Regions from separate parts of the Aminipila sp. genome, predicted to be linked through region 2. Evidence: predicted binding sites of a transcription regulator. Region 2 holds the regulator's gene; each other region holds the start of a gene.

Region 1 (6,762 bases), on a different contig from region 2:
GGGAGGAACTAGAACAATATTTGGACAGTCGATTAACTAAGAAATTACGTGAAAATGCCACAGCAGTAGTTTTAGGATGTACCCATTATCCATTTATAAAGGAAAGCATAATTAAGGTTATAGGACATAACGTACAAATTTATGATGGAGGAGAAGGCACAGCTAAGCAGCTTCAAAGGAGACTTGTCAGGGATAAATTGCAACGAGAAAGTACTGAACCTGGGAAGGTTGTGGTTATGAATTCACTGGGCAGGGAAAGTATCATAAAGCTATCCGAAGCATTACTGATAAAAGTATAATGTAAGTGAGGGAGTATGGTAAAAGTAATTGTTACAGGGCCAACAGGTAAAATGGGGAGCCTAATAGTAAAGGCTGCATATGAACAAGTGGGAATGCAGATTATTGGTGCAGTTGGATCAAAAGGAAGAGGATATATTGGTAAGGATATAGGCGAAGTCACAGGCCTTGGTGTCCAGCTTGGAGCTTTCGTTTATGATGACATTGAAAAAGTCATCGAAAACTGTGATGTAGTCATTGATTTTTCTACAGTAGCCTTATCAATGGAAATCCTTTCAGTGTGTATCAAGCATAAAAAAGCGCTGGTTTGTGGAACTACAGGTTTTACCAAAGAGCAGGAAGGTCAATTCGTTGACGCAGGCAGAAGAATTCCTTTACTAAGAGCTGCAAATACCTCTTATGTGACAAATCTGATGAAGAAACTGATTGTTTTGGCAGCAGGAGCTCTCGGAGATAAAGCTAAAATAGATATCATTGACATGCATGATGAAAAAAAGATAGATTCCCCAAGCGGAACCTCAAAGGAGTTTGCAGAAGAAATGGCTGAAGCCTCTGGCAAGAATATTACTGAAATCACGCATCATTCTGTGCGTTCAGGAGATGTTTCCAGTTTCCATAGTGTGATATTGGGGTGTATCGGTGAACGTCTTGAAATTACACACCATGCCTATAATTTTGGATGTTATGCAAGAGGTGCAGTGGAAGGGGCTTTGTTCTTAGAGGGAAAATCAATTGGATTATATAGCATGGAGGATGTTATAGGTATTTAGAATATTACTTATGTTTATGTAAATATAAAAGGAGGGCTAAATATGGAAGAGGAAAAGAAGAAGCTTAAAGAAAGTAAAGAAGAACAACCGTATTGGGTAGGAAAGGAATATTCATTTTTTAACCATAGTATGTGTGAATATTTTCCCTGCCATAAAACAGACAAGCCGGAAGAGTTTAATTGCTTATTCTGCTACTGCCCATTGTATGCGTTAAAGGACAAATGTGGTGGAAACTTTAGATATACTGAAGATGGAATAAAGGATTGCAGTCAGTGCAAGCTGCCCCATGTTAAAGAAAACTACGGATATATCATGGGAAAATTTTCTGAGCTGATCGAAATTACTAGAATAAAATAAAAACATTTAGCTTAGATAAATTTTTATTGACTTAAACCTTGAAAAAGTGTAAACTAATCGTGCGTTGTGTGTTACAGCGCCTAATTAAGAATGTCAAAAATCGTTTTACGTTTTTTTTCATAAGGGTGCAGGCTGGGAAAGACCGGCCGTGGCCCGCAAAGTTATAGTAAAGGTTGCCGAAAGTGATTGGTTATAAGCCAATTTTAGTAGGTGAGGAGGTAAAAGAATGAAATCATTTATCGCAAAGCCTCAGGAAGTAGAACATAAGTGGTATGTAATTGATGCTGAGGGTAAGACTCTTGGTAGACTTGCATCCGAAGCTGCTGCAATCCTTAGAGGTAAGAAAAAGCCAATCTACACGCCACACGTTGACTGCGGAGACTATGTAATCGTTATCAATGCTGAAAAGGTAGAAGTAACAGGTAAGAAGAGAAAAGAAAAAATCTATAAGAGACATACTGGATATCCAGGTGGTCTTAGAGAAATCACTTTTGAAAAGTTACAGGCTAAGAAGCCAGACGAAATAATAAGACATGCAATAAAAGGCATGATGCCAAACGGTAAGCTTGGTAGACAGATGTACAAAAAATTAAAGGTTTATGCTGGTCCTCAACACGATCATGCAGCTCAGAAACCTGAAGTTTGGGAATTTTAAGAAGGGGAGGAAATAGACAATGGCAAAGATTCAATATCAAGGAACAGGCAGAAGAAAGTCTTCAGTTGCTAGAGTTAGATTAATCCCTGGAAAAGGTGAAATCATCGTTAACAAGAAGCCGCTAGAAGATTATTTTGGAATGGAAATCGTTAAGAGAGAAGTTAGAAGACCTTTCGAGGTTGCTGGCTGTGAAGGTAAGTTTGACGTAATCGCTACTGTAAATGGTGGTGGGTTCACTGGTCAGGCTGGTGCTTTAAGACATGGTATTTCAAGAGCACTTTTAGTAGTTGACAAGGAAGCTTTCAGAGCTCCGCTTAAGGCTGCAGGATTCTTAACAAGAGACCCTCGTATGAAGGAAAGAAAGAAGTACGGTTTAAAGAAGGCAAGAAAAGCATCACAGTTTTCCAAGCGTTAATTTTAGACCTATTCAAAGACAAGAACAAAACCCCGCAAATATTAAATTTGCGGGGTTATTCTTTTATAAAAGGTAAGTTTCATTATAAAACAAGAGATAATCTATTTTTAAATGTGAGGTTGGAAGCCAGCATATTTTGTTATAGCAATCTGCAGTACTTTAGATATAATGTATGTATATGGATAACACTAGTTTCGCAGAGGTTTATATAAACAGATTAAGATTCCTTTAAATAAGGAGGACGAAAAATGATTGGAAATATTTTAACTAAGGCAGCGGCATTTCTCCTATTTATTGGAATATCAGTGGCCTGCTATTTAATTTTGGATGAAAATAAAGAGAGACTGGCTCAGGATGGAGTACCTGTTTATACTTACTGCATTAAAACCAAGGAAAACGCCGATTGTTCATTAATTAATCAGCAAGGAATAAACATTTTAATTGACACTGGGGAAAAGCAAGATTCTGAACGGATTGTAAGATTTTTACAAGGGAAAGACATAAAAACCTTACAGTATCTTGTTCTTACCCATCCGGACAAGGATCATATTGGCGGAGCATTAGAGGTGTTAAAAAACTTTAAAGTTGAAAGGGTTATCCAGCCTTATTATCCAGAAGATAATGAATTGCTAGATGAAATCAATAAAAAGTGTGAGGATTTGGGTGTAGACATTATTTATCCTACAAGGACCAGAAAACTGGAAGTAGGAGAAATTGATTTATTAATTTATCCACCTCTCAAAAAAAATTATAAGCTGGATAATAACTATTCACTTGCCATTCTTATAAATCATGGAAATGTAAATCAGTTATTTACAGGAGATGCCCAGGAAGAACGAATTAATGAATTATTAGAAATCAATTGGAGGAATATAGATCTGCTTAAAATTCCATACCACGGAAGATACAGTGCGAATGTTGACAAATTAATTGAAAAATGTACTGCAAGATATGCAGTAGTAACATCTGATTCGGCGGATAATATCGTAGGGGATGCTTGTGCACAATCAGAGACTTTAGTATTGACCACTCTAGAGTGTACAAGGTCTTTCGTCAGTGATGGTAAAGAATTAAAGTTACTTAAAGCAAGAACTGGGGATTATTACAATAAAAATTAAAGACAAAATCAACAATGCACTAACTTATACAAATTCATGAAGGTAAATTTTTTGATTTTAGACTTGATTTTTGGCTGATAGAGATGTATATTATATTTGTTAGCACTCAGATAAGGTGAGTGCCAAAAAACGATGAGAGGTATTAATATACTATCTATATAATATTACATTACACAGAAAGAGGGAATATTACATGGCAAAGAAACAGTTTAAAGCGGAATCCAAAAGATTGTTGGACTTAATGATTAACTCTATTTATACGCATAAAGAGATTTTTTTAAGAGAGATTATCTCAAATGCCAGTGATGCAATTGACAAATTATATTACTTGACTCTTACTGAGAACACAGGTATCTCAAGAGAAGATTTTTACATCAGGCTTGCAGTGGATAAAGATGCAAGAACTTTAACCATAATAGATAATGGTATTGGTATGTCTAAGGATGAAATGGAAAATAACTTAGGTACCATTGCAAAGAGTGGTTCCCTTCAGTTTAAGCAAGACAATGCAGATAAAATGGAAGGCAAAGATGAAATTGATATAATTGGTCAGTTTGGTGTGGGTTTCTATTCTGCATTTATGGTGGCTTCAAAAATACAGGTTATAAGTAAGGGCTACGGACAAGAACAGGCATATCTGTGGGAATCAACAGGAGTTGAAGGATACAACATTACAGAGTGTCAGAAAGATGCTGTTGGTACAGAAATTATTCTTTATATCAAAGAAGATACGGAAGATGACAAATACAATGAATACTTGCAGGAATACAAGATTAAAGGGCTTATTAAGAAGTATTCGGATTATATCCGTTATCCTATTAAGATGAATGTTGAAAAACATAAGATGAAAGAGGCTACTGAAGAACAGAAGGCGGACAAGGACTATACCCCTGAGTATGAAACATATAGAGAAGATGAGACTTTAAATAGTATGGTCCCTATTTGGAAGAAGAGTAAGGGAGCTATTACAGACGAAGAATACAATCAATTCTATAAGGAAAAGTTTTTTGATTTTGAAGACCCAGCAAGAGTAATTCATACAAACGTAGAAGGGGTATCCACCTATAATGCTTTAATGTATATACCTGCCAGGACACCATACAACTATTATACCAAGGAATACGAAAAAGGTTTACAGCTTTACTCCAGCGGTGTTTTGATTATGGATAAGTGTGCGGATTTACTGCCAGATTATTTTAGCTTTGTAAAAGGTCTTGTAGATTCACAGGATTTATCTTTGAACATTTCCAGAGAAATGCTGCAACACGACAGACAGCTGAAAGCTATTGCTGTCAGACTTGAAAAGAAGATTAAATCCGAACTCCTTGAAATGCTTAATACGGACAGAGAAAAGTATGAAAAGTTCTTTGAAGACTTTGGTATGCAGCTTAAGTTTGGTGCTTACAATGAATATGGCATGCACAAGGATGCTGTAAAAGAATTGCTGATGTTCTATTCATCGGCAGAAAAGAAGCTGGTTACATTCTCAGAATATGTTTCAAGGATGAAGGAAGAACAGAAGTATATTTATTATGCTTGTGGTGAAAGCAGAGAAAAACTGGATAAGCAGCCTCAGACTGAAATGCTTAAGGATAAGGGGTATGAAATCCTTTATTGTACAGATGAAATTGATGAATTTGCAATTAAGATTATTGGGGCAATTGATGAAAAGCAATTTAAATCTGTTTCAAGCGATGATTTAGGTATTGAAGAAACTGCTGAAGAAAAAGAAGCTTTAGAAAAGCAGGCAGAAGAAAATAAAGAATTGTTTGAAGCTATGAAAGAAGCTTTAGCTGGCAAGGTTTCTGAAGTTAGAGTTTCTCAGAGACTGAAGAGCCATCCGGTATGCTTAACAAGTAATGGTGAAATCTCCATTGAGATGGAAAAAGTGCTTAATTCAATGCCAGCCAATAATGATAAGGTTTCTGCTGAAAAGGTTCTTGAAATAAATTCAAATCATAAGGTATTTGAATCCCTTAAGGCAACATTTGCGGAAGATAAAGATAAAGTTAAGGATTATGCAAAACTTTTATATAATCAGGCACTTCTAATTGAAGGAATGCAGGTAGAAGATCCAATTGAATTTTCCAATGCAATTTGTAACTTAATGTAAATAATATTAATATAATAAAAAAGAGGCTGTTTCAAAATAAAATAGTGGTATATGGGTAATTTGAAGACTCATATACCTACTAAGTTATAGTTTTGAGACAGCTTTTTTATTTATTATATGTAAATTTAGCGATTAAAAAAACTACAAGGCAGATTTACTACACATTTACCGCATACTTCACTTCCGGCGCTATTGGCATCCAAACCATTTTCTGTTAAGTAGGAGCTGCCAAAGTCTTTATATAACTGCGCATTTCTCTTGCACACTTCATAACACTTTCCTCGGTCATATCCATCAAGGGTTAGCGCACCAGAGGGACAGTGATTTACACATATACCGCATGTTCCTTTGCTTTTATACAGACAGTATTCTTCATCAATAGGTGCATCTGGTGTTACCTGTAGATTTGTTACAACAGTGCTGTAACGCCCGCAGCAGCCTTTCTTTGTAATGAGCATGTTGTTAACACCAAATGTCCCAAGACCTGCTAATCTAGCAAGGTGCCGCTGGGACCAATTGCTTATAAGAGTCTCCTGATTGAATGTTGATGCTTCTGGTGAAATACCTGCATCAAAGCCTAAATCCTTTATTCGGGCAATTAGATATTGATTCAGTTTACCAAACATAGTGTTGGTTTCTTCATAGGTTTTAGCCCATTCGGGAGAAGATAAATAACCCGGTTCTTTATTTGTAAATGCGAGTTCCTTGGTAAAAGGCACAAAATAAGCGATAATTATAGTGGCATTTTTTATTATTTCTTCAGGCATGACATGCTGGTCAGATACTAGCTTTTTTAACTCGGTTACGCCTGGATGCTTCGCATCAGCAAAACCCACTATGGGTTCACCCCATTTTGATGTTATTTCAGATTTATTTTCATACTCGAATACAAAGCTCTGAATTATTTCTGTTATATTTTGTTTCAAATCCATTTGTTCCATCCCTCATCTTTCACAGATATTATACAATAATTATACAAAATATGAAAATAGATATACTAGATTAAAAATATGTGCATTTATGCAGATTGAATGGGC
Region 2 (6,762 bases):
ATTTAACTTCAATACCACTGCATAGAATAACAAGCGCTGTTAAAGTACAAATAACGATAGTATCTGCGAAAACTTCAAAGATGCCGAACAGACCTTGCTTAACAGGATGATTTACATCGGCTGATGCATGGGCTATGGAGCCTGTTCCTAAACCAGCTTCATTAGAAAATATACCTCTGGAAAAACCCTTTTTTAAACTCATAAACATACTGCCTACAACACCACCAGTAACGGCAGATGGGCTGAAAGCACCTGCAAAAATCATTCCAAATACGCCAGGAAGATGATCTATATTAAGAAGAACAACACCAAGTGAAAGTACGATATAAAGTAAAGCCATGAAAGGAACCAGTATTTCAGTAACTTTTCCGATACGTTTTATTCCACCTATTAGTACTAGGGCAACAAGTATTGCAATTATAATTCCGATAATTAAATTAATCATTCCCATATTTCCGGTTGATACAACATTGAAATTTAAAAGAGCAGAATCTACGGCTGTTATGATGGTATTAACCTGAGTGGCATTACCAGTTCCAAAAACCGTAAGTACACCGAAACCGGAAAAGGCGACTGCCAGCCACTGCCAGTTAGCAGACAAGCCGTTTTTTATATAGTACATAGGGCCGCCAACCCAGTCCCCATGTATATTTTTTTCACGAAAATGGACAGCCAATGTTACTTCTGAAAATTTAGTACACATGCCTAAAAATGCTGAAATCCACATCCAAAAAACTGCACCAGGACCGCCGATTGCAATAGCACCAGCTACTCCTGCTATGTTTCCGGTACCTACTGTAGCGGCTAAAGCGGTACATAGGGATTGGAATGGAGTAGTAGAACCTTCGGCAGCTTCGCTTTTTTTGAATGCTTTACCAAGCGTCATCTTTATTGCGTAGGTAAACTTTCGCAACTGTATAAAACGAGTAGAAAAGCTTAAGTATAAGCCTACACCGATTATACAGATCATAGCCGGAACACCCCAAACGAAATCATTTATTATGGTGTTAATATTTTCAATAGTATTTAACATATATTTCCCCTTTCATTTACCTTAATGCAAATTTATATAATAGGATTATAGACAAACAAGATTGATATTATTGCTAAGGTAATTAGAACTTTAAAAAATTATTTAAAATATTGTAATAATTTTAAATATTACAATTCAAGATTATAACAAATAATAATGAGCATTTGCAAACATTTATTTCTTTATTTTTAATTATTTTTTATAAACAGTATAAGCATAAAAACATAAAGTAATATGATATAATATAAAAACCAAAATATAATCATATTTATAGTAAGAAAAAATGTAAAAATGAGGCAGATTATGAATAAATATATTATGGCCCTTGATCAGGGCACTACAAGTTCAAGATGTATACTATATAATAAGAAAGGTGAAATTGTAAGTCTTGCTCAGAAAGAGTTTAAGCAGATTTATCCTCAGGGTGGATGGGTAGAACATGATCCAATGGAAATCTGGTCTACACAAATTGGTGTAGCACAGGAAGCATTATATAAAATAGATGCTACTTTTGAAAATATTCAGGCTATAGGGATAACTAATCAAAGAGAAACTACAGTGGTCTGGGATAAGCATACTGGGCTTCCTATATATAATGCGATTGTCTGGCAGTGTAGACGTACAGCTGAGTTTTGTGACGAGTTGAAAGCAAAAGGACTATCAGAAAGCTTTAAATCTAAGACAGGACTCCTAATAGATGCATACTTTTCTGGCACAAAGTTAAGATGGATACTAGATCATGTAGAATGCGCAAGGGAAAAAGCAGAAAATGGGGATTTGCTATTTGGGACGATTGAGACTTGGTTAATTTGGAAATTATCCATGGGCAGAGTTCATGTGACAGATTATTCAAATGCTTCAAGGACAATGCTTTTTAACATTCATACGTTAAAATGGGATGATGAAATATTAAAAGAGGTAGATATACCAAAGAATATGTTACCTGAACCTATGCCGTCAAGCTGCATTTATGGGGAAACGGATCCTCTAATATTTGGTGGGCCTATAAAAATAGCCGGAGCTGCTGGGGATCAGCAGGCGGCACTATTTGGACAAACTTGTTTTAAAGAGGGTGAGGTTAAAAACACATATGGAACAGGCTGTTTTTTACTTATGAACACTGGAGAAAAGCCTGTTGAATCCCAAAATGGTCTTCTTACGACTATAGCCTGGGGGCTTGATGGAAAGGTTAATTATGCATTAGAAGGATCTATATTTGTAGCTGGAGCTGCTGTACAATGGCTTCGAGACGAATTGGAAATTATACATTCCTCTCCAGAGTCTGAGGTTATGGCTGCTTCTGTGGAGGACTCTGATGGTGTGTATGTAGTGCCTGCTTTTGTTGGAATGGGCGCACCATATTGGAATCCTTATGCCAGAGGTTCCATTTTTGGTTTGACTAGAGGAGCAAATAAATATCATTTAGTCCGAGCAACATTAGAGTCTCTGGCATATCAGACTGCAGATTTGCTTAATGCTATGGAGGAAGACTCCAATATAAAATTAGCTGTTCTAAAAGTTGATGGGGGTGCAAGTGCGAATAATCTTCTGATGCAGATTCAAGCAGATTTGCTTGACACTACAGTTCACAGACCAAAGTGTATTGAAACCACTTCTTTAGGAGCAGCTTATCTTGCCGGATTGGCTGTAGGTTATTGGAAAAACAAAGAAGATGTAATTGAAAACTGGCAGATAGACAAAACTTTTGAACCTGACATATTACCAGAGAAACGTCAGGCAATGCTTAAAGGGTGGCAAAAGGCGGTAAAATGTGCTCTGATGTGGGCTGAATGATATAAAAATAGAAGGGGAGTATTCTGTACATGAGTGAATTAGAGGTAGTGGATAATATAGAGAATTTTATTGTTGTAGATGAACTAAATGATTTTATATGTTTAATTGAAGATTTTAAAAATCAAGGTGAAAATATAGAGGAAAAATATATAACTGCTTTGAAAACAGAAAATGTAAATTTTTCTACCATAGAAGGAACAAATGTTATTTTTGAAAACTGTGTATTCAATAAAGTTGTGTTTCAAAAAACATATTTTAAGAATTGCTTCTTTAAGAATTGTGACTTTTCAAACTGTGATTTTAGTAATAGCACTTTCAGTAATTGTAAATTTCAAAATGTGAAAGGTGTAGGCACTAATTTTTCTGATAGTGCCTTTAAAGACGTAAAGATAAATGAATGCTTGCTTAGGTATGCTGTATTTACATACTCTTTGTTTAATATTTGTAATATTGAACAGAGTGATATGTCAGAAGCCTTTTTAGATGATTGTAAAGTGAAAAAATTTACGTTAAATCATGTCAATTTAATTCGAGCAAATTTTTATAAAACTGTACTAAAAGGTATTGATTTAAGAACTTGCCAAATTGATGGACTGATCTTGTCCTCAGAAGCAAAAGAAATACATGGTGCTGTTGTAGATATGCTTCAGGCAGCAGAATTAGCCAAAATGCTAGGAGTTATAATAAAATAAGACATTATAATACAATTTTATGATATAATGTCAACAAGAATGTTAAAAATTCTACAGAAACACAAAATAAGGAAGGTATTTTTATGGAAAACAATGTATCAGTAGAAGCTCCTAAAATATTAACAGCAAAACAGAGAAGCTTTATATTTGATAATCTTAGAGGATTGGCAATTTGGTGCATACCTATTTCGCATTTTACTAGAGTTGGTGGCGAATTTATACATGGCTCTCTTGGTGGGATAGTTTATATTACTATTAATGTATTTGTTATGCAGCTGTTTATGTTTTTGTCAGGCTTTTTCTCGAAAAAAGTGGATAGAGCAAGAGAATCAGCATTTAAGACTTTCATGTTACCGTATTTGTTATTTACTCTAGTTTTTTACATATTCCGATATTGTTATTTTGGACATGCTAATTTGGATTTTTTAAAACCGCCATTTGCATTATGGTTTTTATTTGCAGTATTTTTTTATAGGTACTATTTAAAAGATTTAGTTAAGATTAAGCACTTATTGGCCATCAGTATAGGAATATATTTAATTACAGGACTTTTACCTGTAGATACTGACTATTTTGCCTTGGGAAGAACAGTATCATATTTCCCATTCTTCTTAATGGGTTACTATTGTACAAGTGAAAAACTGAAATCTTTACAATGCTTAAAAAAGTGGCAATGTGTTCCTTTATTAGCCATACTAATAGGGATTTCTTACGCACTTGCTTACTATGTTAAAGTTCCTGTCGCTTTTTACTTACTAAAAACTACTGCAGCAGATTTAGGAATGGCGTGGTATATGGATATAATTATGAGAGCAGCGGTACTTGTTCTTGCAGTTGCCTGGACCATATTACTATTAAATATAATGCCAGATAAGAAGAATTATCTAACCTATATTGGTATGAATACTATGCCAATATATATATTTCATTTATTTATAAGATATATAATTAAAGATTATGGTTTTCCATGCCCAAATTGGACAATATACTATCTGTGGTTATTTGGATTAGCATCACTTTGTGCCATTGTTTTTTCCAGCCCGCCAATTGCAAAGATTTATGATAAGACACTTGATAAATTATATGACGGATGGCTGAAACTCAAGAAAAAAATGATGTATGAAGAAACCGTATAGCAACTTACTATTATGCAAGTAATCAATGCCTCTTGTCAAAAGACGAGAGGTATTTTATTTTTTACTATATATATTAAAAACAGCAGAAATTTTGCTATTTTTTTTGAAAAGAGTGTTGACATTACTACGTAAGAGTGTTAAATTAAAAATGTGATTAGCACTCATGACATGTGAGTGCTAACAAGGAAGGGTGAGAAAGATGGATTTAAACGAAAGGAAATTGAGAATATTACAAGCGATTATTGGTGATTTCATTAGAACAGGCGAGCCAGTTGGATCCAGAACTCTTTCAAAAAAGTATGAGTTAGGCGTAAGCCCAGCTACTATTCGTAATGAAATGTCGGATTTGGAGGATATGGGATTTTTAACACATCCTCATACTTCATCAGGCAGGGTACCTTCAGATAAAGCATACAGATTGTATGTAAATGATCTAATGAAAAAGAAGGAGCTTACCTTTGAGGAAAAACAGATTATTACAGATAAACTGCACAGTGATATGTCAGAATTTGAAAAGACTATACAGCATGCAGCTCACTTATTATCGGAGATAACAAATTTGACTTCTTTTGCTATGACGCCAAACCAGGATGAAGATAAGCTTAGATATATTAACTTTCTTCCTGTAGACAGTGGTACTGTAATACTTATGATTGTTGCAGACAGCGGTAAAGTTTCCAACACGGCACTTAAGATTAAAGTTCCGTATACAAATGAAAGTCTTGAACTATTATCGAAATCCATGACGTATAACTTTAGAGGAAAAACTATTAGCGAAGCTTTAAAATTTGACATCATAAAGAGTTTTGAAACAGATATAGAGGCCATGAGCATTTTGGCAGAAAACATTATGCCAAACTTCATGAGAACTCTTGAAAATATGTTAAATGTAAACTTGTATATGGATGGACTTACAAATATATTCTCCATACCAGAATACAACGATTTAGATAAAGCCAAGATGTTTTTGGAGTTATTAGATAAAAAAGAAGATTTTACAAAGAAGCTCATAAACAGAGATAATGGTGTAATTATAACTATAGGAAATGAAAATGCAGATGATCTGATGCAGGATTGTAGCGTGATTACAGCTACTTACCACATAGATGGTAAGCTTGTTGGAAAGATAGGTGTAATTGGACCTACAAGAATGAAATACGACGAGGTAACTTCTGTTATCGAGTATGTAACAGAAAATTTGAGCAATACTTTTAAACTAACAGGAGGTAACGAGGAAGATGAATAAAGATCAGACGGCTACAGAAAAAGAAGTAGCAGAGGACCTGGAAACTCAGGATACTGATACTGAAACTGTAGAAGAAACTGAGAATATTGAAGCTGAATGTGAAGAAACAGAAAAAATAGCAGCTGACAAACCAGGAGAAACTACCACAGAAGATGAAGAACTTAATACAAAGTATATGAGACTTATGGCAGATTTCCAAAATTACAAGAGAAGAACAGAAAAAGAGAAAAGTGACATTTATGCATATGCAAACGAAAAAATCGTTTCAGAATTGCTTGATGTTATAGATAACTTCGAAAGAGCTCTTACACATGGTCAGGGTGACGAAGGTTTTATTCAAGGTATGAACAATATATTTAAGATTTTCAAGGGGGTACTGGAAAAAAGCGGGTTAGAAGAAATAGACGCATTGGGAAATGAATTTGATCCAAATTTTCACAACGCAGTAATGACTGAAGAAAGCAGTGAATACGAAAGTGGCTGTATAACTCAGGTTTTACAAACAGGATATAAATTAAATGGTAAAGTTATACGACCTAGTATGGTAAAGGTCGCAAATTAGGGAGGTAATATATTATGGGAAAAGTAATAGGTATAGACTTAGGTACAACAAATTCCTGCGTAGCGGTTCTTGAAGGTGGAGAACCTGTAGTAATCGCTAATGCAGAAGGAAATAGAACTACTCCATCAGTAGTTGGATTTACAAAGGGTGGAGAAAGATTAGTTGGTGAAACTGCAAAGAGACAGGCAATCACTAATCCAGACAGAACGATTGCATCAATTAAGACTCATATGGGTTCAGACCACAGAGTAGAAATTGATGGAAAGCAGTATACACCACAGGATATCTCAGCCATGACT
Region 3 (6,762 bases), on a different contig from region 2:
ATATCAAGGCAAGAAGAGATTATAAGACGGTTTAAGCAGCATGGCACAGAGAAGTTGGCCAAAAGAGCTCAGTCAAGGGAAAAACGTTTAGCACAGATAGACCTTATAGAGAAACCAGAGGCCCTTGTAGGCAAAATGAAAATTCATTTTAAGGAACAGTTTAAAAGTGGAAATGATGTCATTTTTGCAGAGGGCTTAGAAAAGGGTTTTGGATATGGGGCAAAGAGAAAAGAACTGTTTAGAAATGTAGACTTTGATATCAAAAGAGGAGAAAGAATCTGCATCGTAGGAGCAAATGGAGTCGGTAAAACCACATTACTAAAAGTGTTAATGAATGAACTTGACCCAGATGGCGGCAGATTAAAGATCGGGCACAATGTCCAATTTGGATATTATGATCAGGAACAGCAGAATTTGACCCCTTCTAACACAGTTTTTGATGAAATGAAAGATTCCTATCGGTTATATACTGATACAGAAATGAGAAGTTTATTAGGAAGATTTCTATTTAAAAATGAAAGTGTATTTCTTAACGTAGGAAGTTTAAGCGGTGGAGAAAAAGCAAGACTATCTTTGTTAAAACTTATGCTTTCGGGGTCTAACGTTCTGCTTCTTGATGAACCTACTAATCATTTGGATATTACATCAAAAGAAGTATTTGAAGATGCTCTTCTAGAGTTCCCAGGTACTTTAATAGTTGTATCCCATGACCGGTATTTTCTGAATAAGATTCCAACTAGAATTATGGAGCTGGACACGGATGGAATGGCGGCATATCTGGGTTCCTATGATTATTATATGGAAAAGAAGCAGGAAATTGCATCAGGGAAAAAATATTTAAATGAGCTAAGCAGTATTCAAAACATAAATGAGGAAAAACAACCAGAGAAAACCGATTTTAAAGAATTGAGTTCTAATGAACAAAGAAGAATAAATAAAGACCTTGAAGCAAAAGCTAGAAGGAAGGAACGAGAGCAAAAACGGTTGGAGGATGAAATAGCAAGTTTGGAAAAAGAAATTGCTGAGTTAGATGCAGAAATGTGTAAAGAAGAAATTTTTAGTAATCATCTTCTGTTAGCAGAATATCACGATAAAAGCGAAGCCTATAAGGCTAGACTTATAGAAACTTATGACAGCTGGCTGGTAATGCAAGAAGAATAGACTGAAAATTTTGTGTTAATTTGTGTTAAAATTTATACAAAAAATTTTTAAAATGCTCTTGCATATCTTAAAACAGTAAATTATAATGAGTTTTAGTCAATAGGACATAGAGAAAAAATGAAATTAAATGAAATGTATAGAAAATATATAGTTTCTAAAGTATGGAGGTTAGTTATATGACATTTGACAAAATAAAGGAAATTATTATTGAACAGTTAAGCGTAGATGAATCACAGGTTAATCTTGAAACTCATCTTATGAAAGATTTAGAAGCTGATTCACTGGATGCAGTAGAAATTATCATGGCGATTGAAGATGAATTTGATATCGAAGTTCCAGATGAAGATGCTGAAAAGTTCCAGTGTGTTGGTGACATCGTAAAGTACGTTGAAGAAAAATTAAACTAGTCATCAGATGAAAGCCCGCAGATAGCGGGTTTTCGTTTTTCAGTTATTTGAAAGGGACTAGACATTAAGAAGGAAAAAGTGAAGAATGAAAAAAGGTTCAAAAATATCAAATGCGGTAATTAAACGTTTACCTAGATATAGAAGATATCTTAACGAACTCCGTAAAAAGGGTGTGGATAAGATTTCTTCAAGGGAATTAAGTGACTTAATAGGTTATACCGCTTCTCAAATTAGGCAGGACCTTAACAATTTTGGCGGCTTCGGTCAGCAGGGTTACGGCTACAATGTTGAAGCATTATACAATGAAATTAGCAGTATTTTGGGGCTTGATAAAGAATATAAGATGGTTATTGTAGGAGCGGGAAACTTAGGACAGGCAATTGCAAACCATACCTATTATTATAAAGCTGGTTTTGTAGTATCTTCATTATTTGAAGTTAACCCAAAGCTTGTCGGAATAAAGATAAATGACATTAATGTACGTGATTATGAAGAATTAGTCCAGTATATTGAGGAAAACACAATAGATATAGGTATTATCTGTACGACTAAGGATGCAGCACAGGAAGTTGCAGACAAAATGTCCTTTGCAGGAGTAAAAGGAATCTGGAACTTTGCACCAGTAGACCTTGAGGTACCAGATACTGTTGCAGTAGAGAACGTACATTTAAGTGATGGTCTGCATTCACTTGCGTACCACATAAATAGAAATGAATAGAAATAATATAAAAATGAAAATAACCGTTTCTTTTGAAACGGTTATTTGTTATAGTAGAATTAAATAGATTATTCTACGATAGCATCAACAGGACATGCATTTGCACATGAACCACAATCAATACACTTATCAGCATCGATAACTCTAGCGCCGTTGCCTTCAGAAATTGCTTCTACAGGGCATTCTGGTTCACAAGCTCCGCAGTTTATACAAGCATCAGTAATTTTGTAAGCCATTGTGATAATCCTCCTTTTTTAAAGTGCTCAAAAGCCAATTAAATTATAACAAAGGGAAATGGAGAAGTAAAGATGAAAGTTTATTCTCTCGTTGGAAAAAGCGGAACAGGAAAAAGCTATCAGGCTATGTCATTGTGTGGAAAAAGAGACATCCCTGCAATTATAGATGATGGGTTATTTATATATGAAAGCCGGATTTTACAGGGGCAGTCTGCTAAAAGACAGGCAACTAAAATTGGGGCAATAAAAACAGCATTGTTTACGGATGAAGAACATCGGTATTCTGTAGCTAAAAAAGTAAAAGAAATTAACCCAGACAAGATTTTAATATTGGGAACTTCTACAGGTATGGTGGATCGAATTGTTGAAAGATTAGAACTGCCAGAAATTGAAGAACGAATATTTATTGAAGATATTACGACTGAGGCTCAAAGAACTGCGGCACGGAAACAAAGGGTGGAATTGGGTAAACATGTTATACCTGCGCCGGCTGGACAGTTAAAAACTGACTTCTCAGGATATTTCTTACACCCTATACGGATGATTAGAGGGTTTGGATTTGGGAATAAAGACAATATGCAGGAAAGGTCTGTAGTGAGGCCGACCTATAGTTATTTAGGTGAATTCTTTATTTCGGATAAGGTGGTAAATGATATTGTTTATTATTTAGGTAAGCAGAACAAAGGCGTACATTCTATTATACGAGTGCTGACGCAAAATACCAAGACCGGTATTGGATTGACCGTTATGGTTAATATGAAATATGGAAATAATGTAATGGAATGTGCCAGAGAGCTGCAAGGGCAGATTACGGAACATGTAGCCAACATGACTGCTTTTAACGTTCATTCTGTGGATGTTGAGGTCAGGGGCTTAGTGTGATGATTATAATACGACAAATAAAAACTTGGAGAAAGTGATGGTAATTAGAGAAAACATTAAAGATTTCAATTTGGATCATATATTTGATTGTGGACAGTGTTTTAGATGGAATAAGCAGCAGAATGGCAGTTATACCGGAATCGCTTTTGGAAAGCCAGTAAATATAAACTTTAAACCATATATAGAAGGTGGATTTGAGGGTAGGCTGAGTATAGACAACATTAATGAAGCAGAGTTTAATGAGCACTGGAAAACCTATTTAGATTTAGATAAGGATTATGGACATATAAAATCTGCTCTAGCTAAAAAAGATTTGGTTCTTGCAGAGGCAATACAATCAGGACAAGGCATTAGAATATTAAAACAGGAACCATGGGAGACTTTGATTTCATTTATCATTTCTCAAAATAACAACATACCAAGGATAAAAAAATGCATTGAAGGTTTATGCCAAATGTTTGGATTACCAGCGGGTAGTTTTCAGGAAAGAGATTATTTTGCTTTTCCTGAAGCATCCGTTCTGGCTCAACTGACAGAAAACGATCTAGCTCCAATCAAGTTAGGGTACAGAGCAAAATATATAATTGAAACTGCAAAAAAAATTGTGACGGATAATTTTGATTCAGGGAACAAAGAATGTGTTGATGTAAGATTAACCACACTGGCAGATTTACGAAGAGCAGATATCGTTACAGGGTATGAATATTTAACGAGCTTGTGTGGAGTGGGACCTAAAGTAGCAAATTGTATTTTACTTTTTGGTATGGAAAAATATAATAGCTTCCCCATTGATGTCTGGGTTCGCCGTGTAATGCACAGACTTTATCATATGGATGAAAGTGATATGAAAAGTATGACTAATTATGCTAGTGAGAATTTTGGGGAGTATGGGGGTATCGCGCAGCAATATTTATTTTATCATATAAGACAGTTAGAAAAATAACAAATGAGGAGATTTCAAGCACAACATACAATCGTATGGCTGTGCTATTTTTATCCATAAAAATTGAAAAAAACTATTGACATTAGGGTAGATTAGTTTAAAATATAGTTAGCACTCATGGTTAATGAGTGCTAACAAAAAGATAAATAATAAAATTATATATATCAAACAGGAGGTATAGAAAATGAATTTTGGAATTAAGCCACTTGGCGCTAGAGTAGTTATTAAGATGGTTGAGGCTGAAGAAAAGACCAAGAGTGGTATCGTTCTTCCAGGCCAGGCTAAAGAACAGCCACAGATGGCAGAAGTTGTTGCTGTAGGTCCTGGAACAGAAGAAGAAAAAATGGAGTTAAAGGCTGGAGATAAGGTTGTATTCGCAAAGTACGCAGGCAGCGAAATCAAGTATGATGGTGCTGAATACACAATTATGAACCAGAAAGACATTTTGGCAATTGTAGAATAATAAAGAAAGAGGGTAATTGAAATGGCTAAAGAATTACATTATGGGGAAGACGCTAGAAGAAAATTACAGGCAGGTGTTGATAAACTTGCAGATACAGTGAAAATTACATTAGGACCTAAGGGAAGAAATGTTCTTATTGAAAAGAAGTTTGGCTCACCGGTTATTACAAATGACGGTGTTACTATTGCTAGAGAAATTGAACTTGAAGATGCAGTAGAAAACATGGGGGCACAGCTTGTAAAGGAAGTTGCAACAAAAACAAATGACGTTGCAGGTGACGGTACTACTACTGCTACACTTCTTGCTCAGATTATTATCAAAGAAGGATTTAAAAATGTAGCTGCAGGTGCAAACCCAATGGTACTAAAAAGAGGTATTCAGGGAGCTGTAGACGTAGCTGTTGCTGAAATCAAGAACATTTCAAAAACTGTTGAAAGCAAGGAAAGTATTGCTCAGGTAGCTTCAGTTTCAGCTGCAGATGCAAATATTGGTGAACTTATTGCAGAAGCTATGGAAAAGGTTGGAAAAGATGGTGTTATCACTGTTGAAGAATCAAAATCCATGGGTACAACTCTTGAAGTTGTTGAAGGTATGCAGTTCGACAGAGGTTACTTATCTGCTTACATGGTAAACGATACAGAAAAGATGGAAGCTAACATGCAGAATCCATATATCTTATTAACAGATAAAAAGATTTCAAACATTCAGGAAATACTTCCTATTCTAGAACAGATTGTTCAGCAGGGAAGAAAGCTATTAATCATTGCTGAAGATGTTGATGGAGAAGCTCTTGCAACATTGGTAGTCAATAAGCTGAGAGGTACTTTTGACTGCGTAGCAATCAAGGCTCCTGGCTTTGGCGAAAGAAGAAAAGCTATGATGGAAGATATCGCTATCTTAACTGGTGGTACAGTTATCTCAGAGGAAGTTGGATACGACCTTAAGGAAGCTACATTAGATATGTTAGGTACTGCCGCATCAGTTAAGGTAACTAAAGAAAATACAGTAATTGTAGATGGCGCTGGCGCACCAGCTGAAATTCAGGGTAGAATTAAGCAAATTAAGAATCAGTATGAAGAATCAACTTCAGATTTTGATAAAGAAAAGCTTCAGGAGAGACTTGCAAAACTTGCAGGCGGCGTAGCAGTTATTCAGGTAGGAGCTGCAACAGAAACTGAACTTAAGGAAAGAAAACTGAGAATTGAAGATGCTCTAAACGCAACTAAGGCTGCTGTTGAAGAAGGTATCGTAGCAGGTGGTGGTGTTGCTCTTGCAAATGCTATCCCAGCAGTTAAGAAATATGTTGAATCGCTTACAGGAGATGAAAAGACTGGCGCTGCAATCATCATGAGAGCATTAGAAGAACCAGTTAGACAAATTGCTGAAAATGCTGGATTTGAAGGATCAGTAGTTGTTTCTGAAGTGAAGAACAGTAAAGTTGGTGTTGGTTTCAATGCTGCAACAGAAGAATATGTTGATATGATTAGTGCGGGTATTGTAGACCCTGCTAAGGTTACTAGATCAGCCCTTCAGAATGCTTCTTCTGCTTCAGCTATGCTTTTGACAACTGAAGCAGGCATCGTAGAAATTAAGAAGGATGAACCAGCTATGCCTCCTATGGGTGGCGGAATGCCAGGAATGATGTAGTCCGTATAAATATTAAATAAAATAGTAAAATAGTGGGATGTCTTAATTATTTTGAGACATCCTTTTTTTATATTTGTGGATGTTGAGTAAGTCAGAGTAGTTCAATATTTCATTGAAATATGGTTTTGATTATGATAGAGTAAAAGAATGTAAAAGCAATGGCGAAAGCGGGGTAAAAAGGTGGAAACCATTTTAATAATAGATGACAGCTTTTTTAATATTAAACTTCTAGAGGGTATATTACAAAAAGACTATAACATAGTATATGCAAATGAAGGTGAAGAGGGGTTTGAAATGGCAAAAGT

What was found. Region 2 encodes HrcA, which represses chaperone genes, less so after heat shock. Its sites were predicted from a motif close to TTAGCACTCNNNNNNNNNGAGTGCTAA; they were not measured.
Region 1: the regulator HrcA is predicted to act here: its motif matches at 3,712-3,738, upstream of htpG (molecular chaperone HtpG).
Region 3: the regulator HrcA is predicted to act here: its motif matches at 4,456-4,482, upstream of RTW14_RS05245 (co-chaperone GroES).

What each region holds. Positions count from the first base shown of each region.
Region 1 is NZ_DAMBYD010000003.1:154,427-161,188, reverse strand. It holds gene murI (glutamate racemase) at 1-299, shown strand, start outside; gene dapB (4-hydroxy-tetrahydrodipicolinate reductase) at 315-1,067, shown strand; gene RTW14_RS04830 (cysteine-rich small domain-containing protein) at 1,110-1,424, shown strand; gene rplM (50S ribosomal protein L13) at 1,651-2,079, shown strand; gene rpsI (30S ribosomal protein S9) at 2,099-2,494, shown strand; gene RTW14_RS04815 (MBL fold metallo-hydrolase) at 2,743-3,612, shown strand; gene htpG (molecular chaperone HtpG) at 3,806-5,725, shown strand; gene RTW14_RS04805 (hypothetical protein) at 5,851-6,657, opposite strand.
Region 2 is NZ_DAMBYD010000006.1:277,218-283,979, reverse strand. It holds gene RTW14_RS10465 (alanine/glycine:cation symporter family protein) at 1-1,033, opposite strand, end outside; gene glpK (glycerol kinase GlpK) at 1,337-2,827, shown strand; gene RTW14_RS10455 (pentapeptide repeat-containing protein) at 2,857-3,519, shown strand; gene RTW14_RS10450 (acyltransferase family protein) at 3,603-4,655, shown strand; gene hrcA (heat-inducible transcriptional repressor HrcA) at 4,855-5,901, shown strand; gene grpE (nucleotide exchange factor GrpE) at 5,894-6,463, shown strand; gene dnaK (molecular chaperone DnaK) at 6,478-6,762, shown strand, end outside.
Region 3 is NZ_DAMBYD010000003.1:240,300-247,061, reverse strand. It holds gene abc-f (ribosomal protection-like ABC-F family protein) at 1-1,161, shown strand, start outside; gene acpP (acyl carrier protein) at 1,338-1,568, shown strand; gene RTW14_RS05265 (redox-sensing transcriptional repressor Rex) at 1,654-2,286, shown strand; gene RTW14_RS05260 (4Fe-4S binding protein) at 2,355-2,522, opposite strand; gene RTW14_RS05255 (Asp23/Gls24 family envelope stress response protein) at 2,595-3,404, shown strand; gene RTW14_RS05250 (DNA glycosylase) at 3,442-4,347, shown strand; gene RTW14_RS05245 (co-chaperone GroES) at 4,532-4,810, shown strand; gene groL (chaperonin GroEL) at 4,832-6,457, shown strand; gene RTW14_RS05235 (GGDEF domain-containing response regulator) at 6,638-6,762, shown strand, end outside.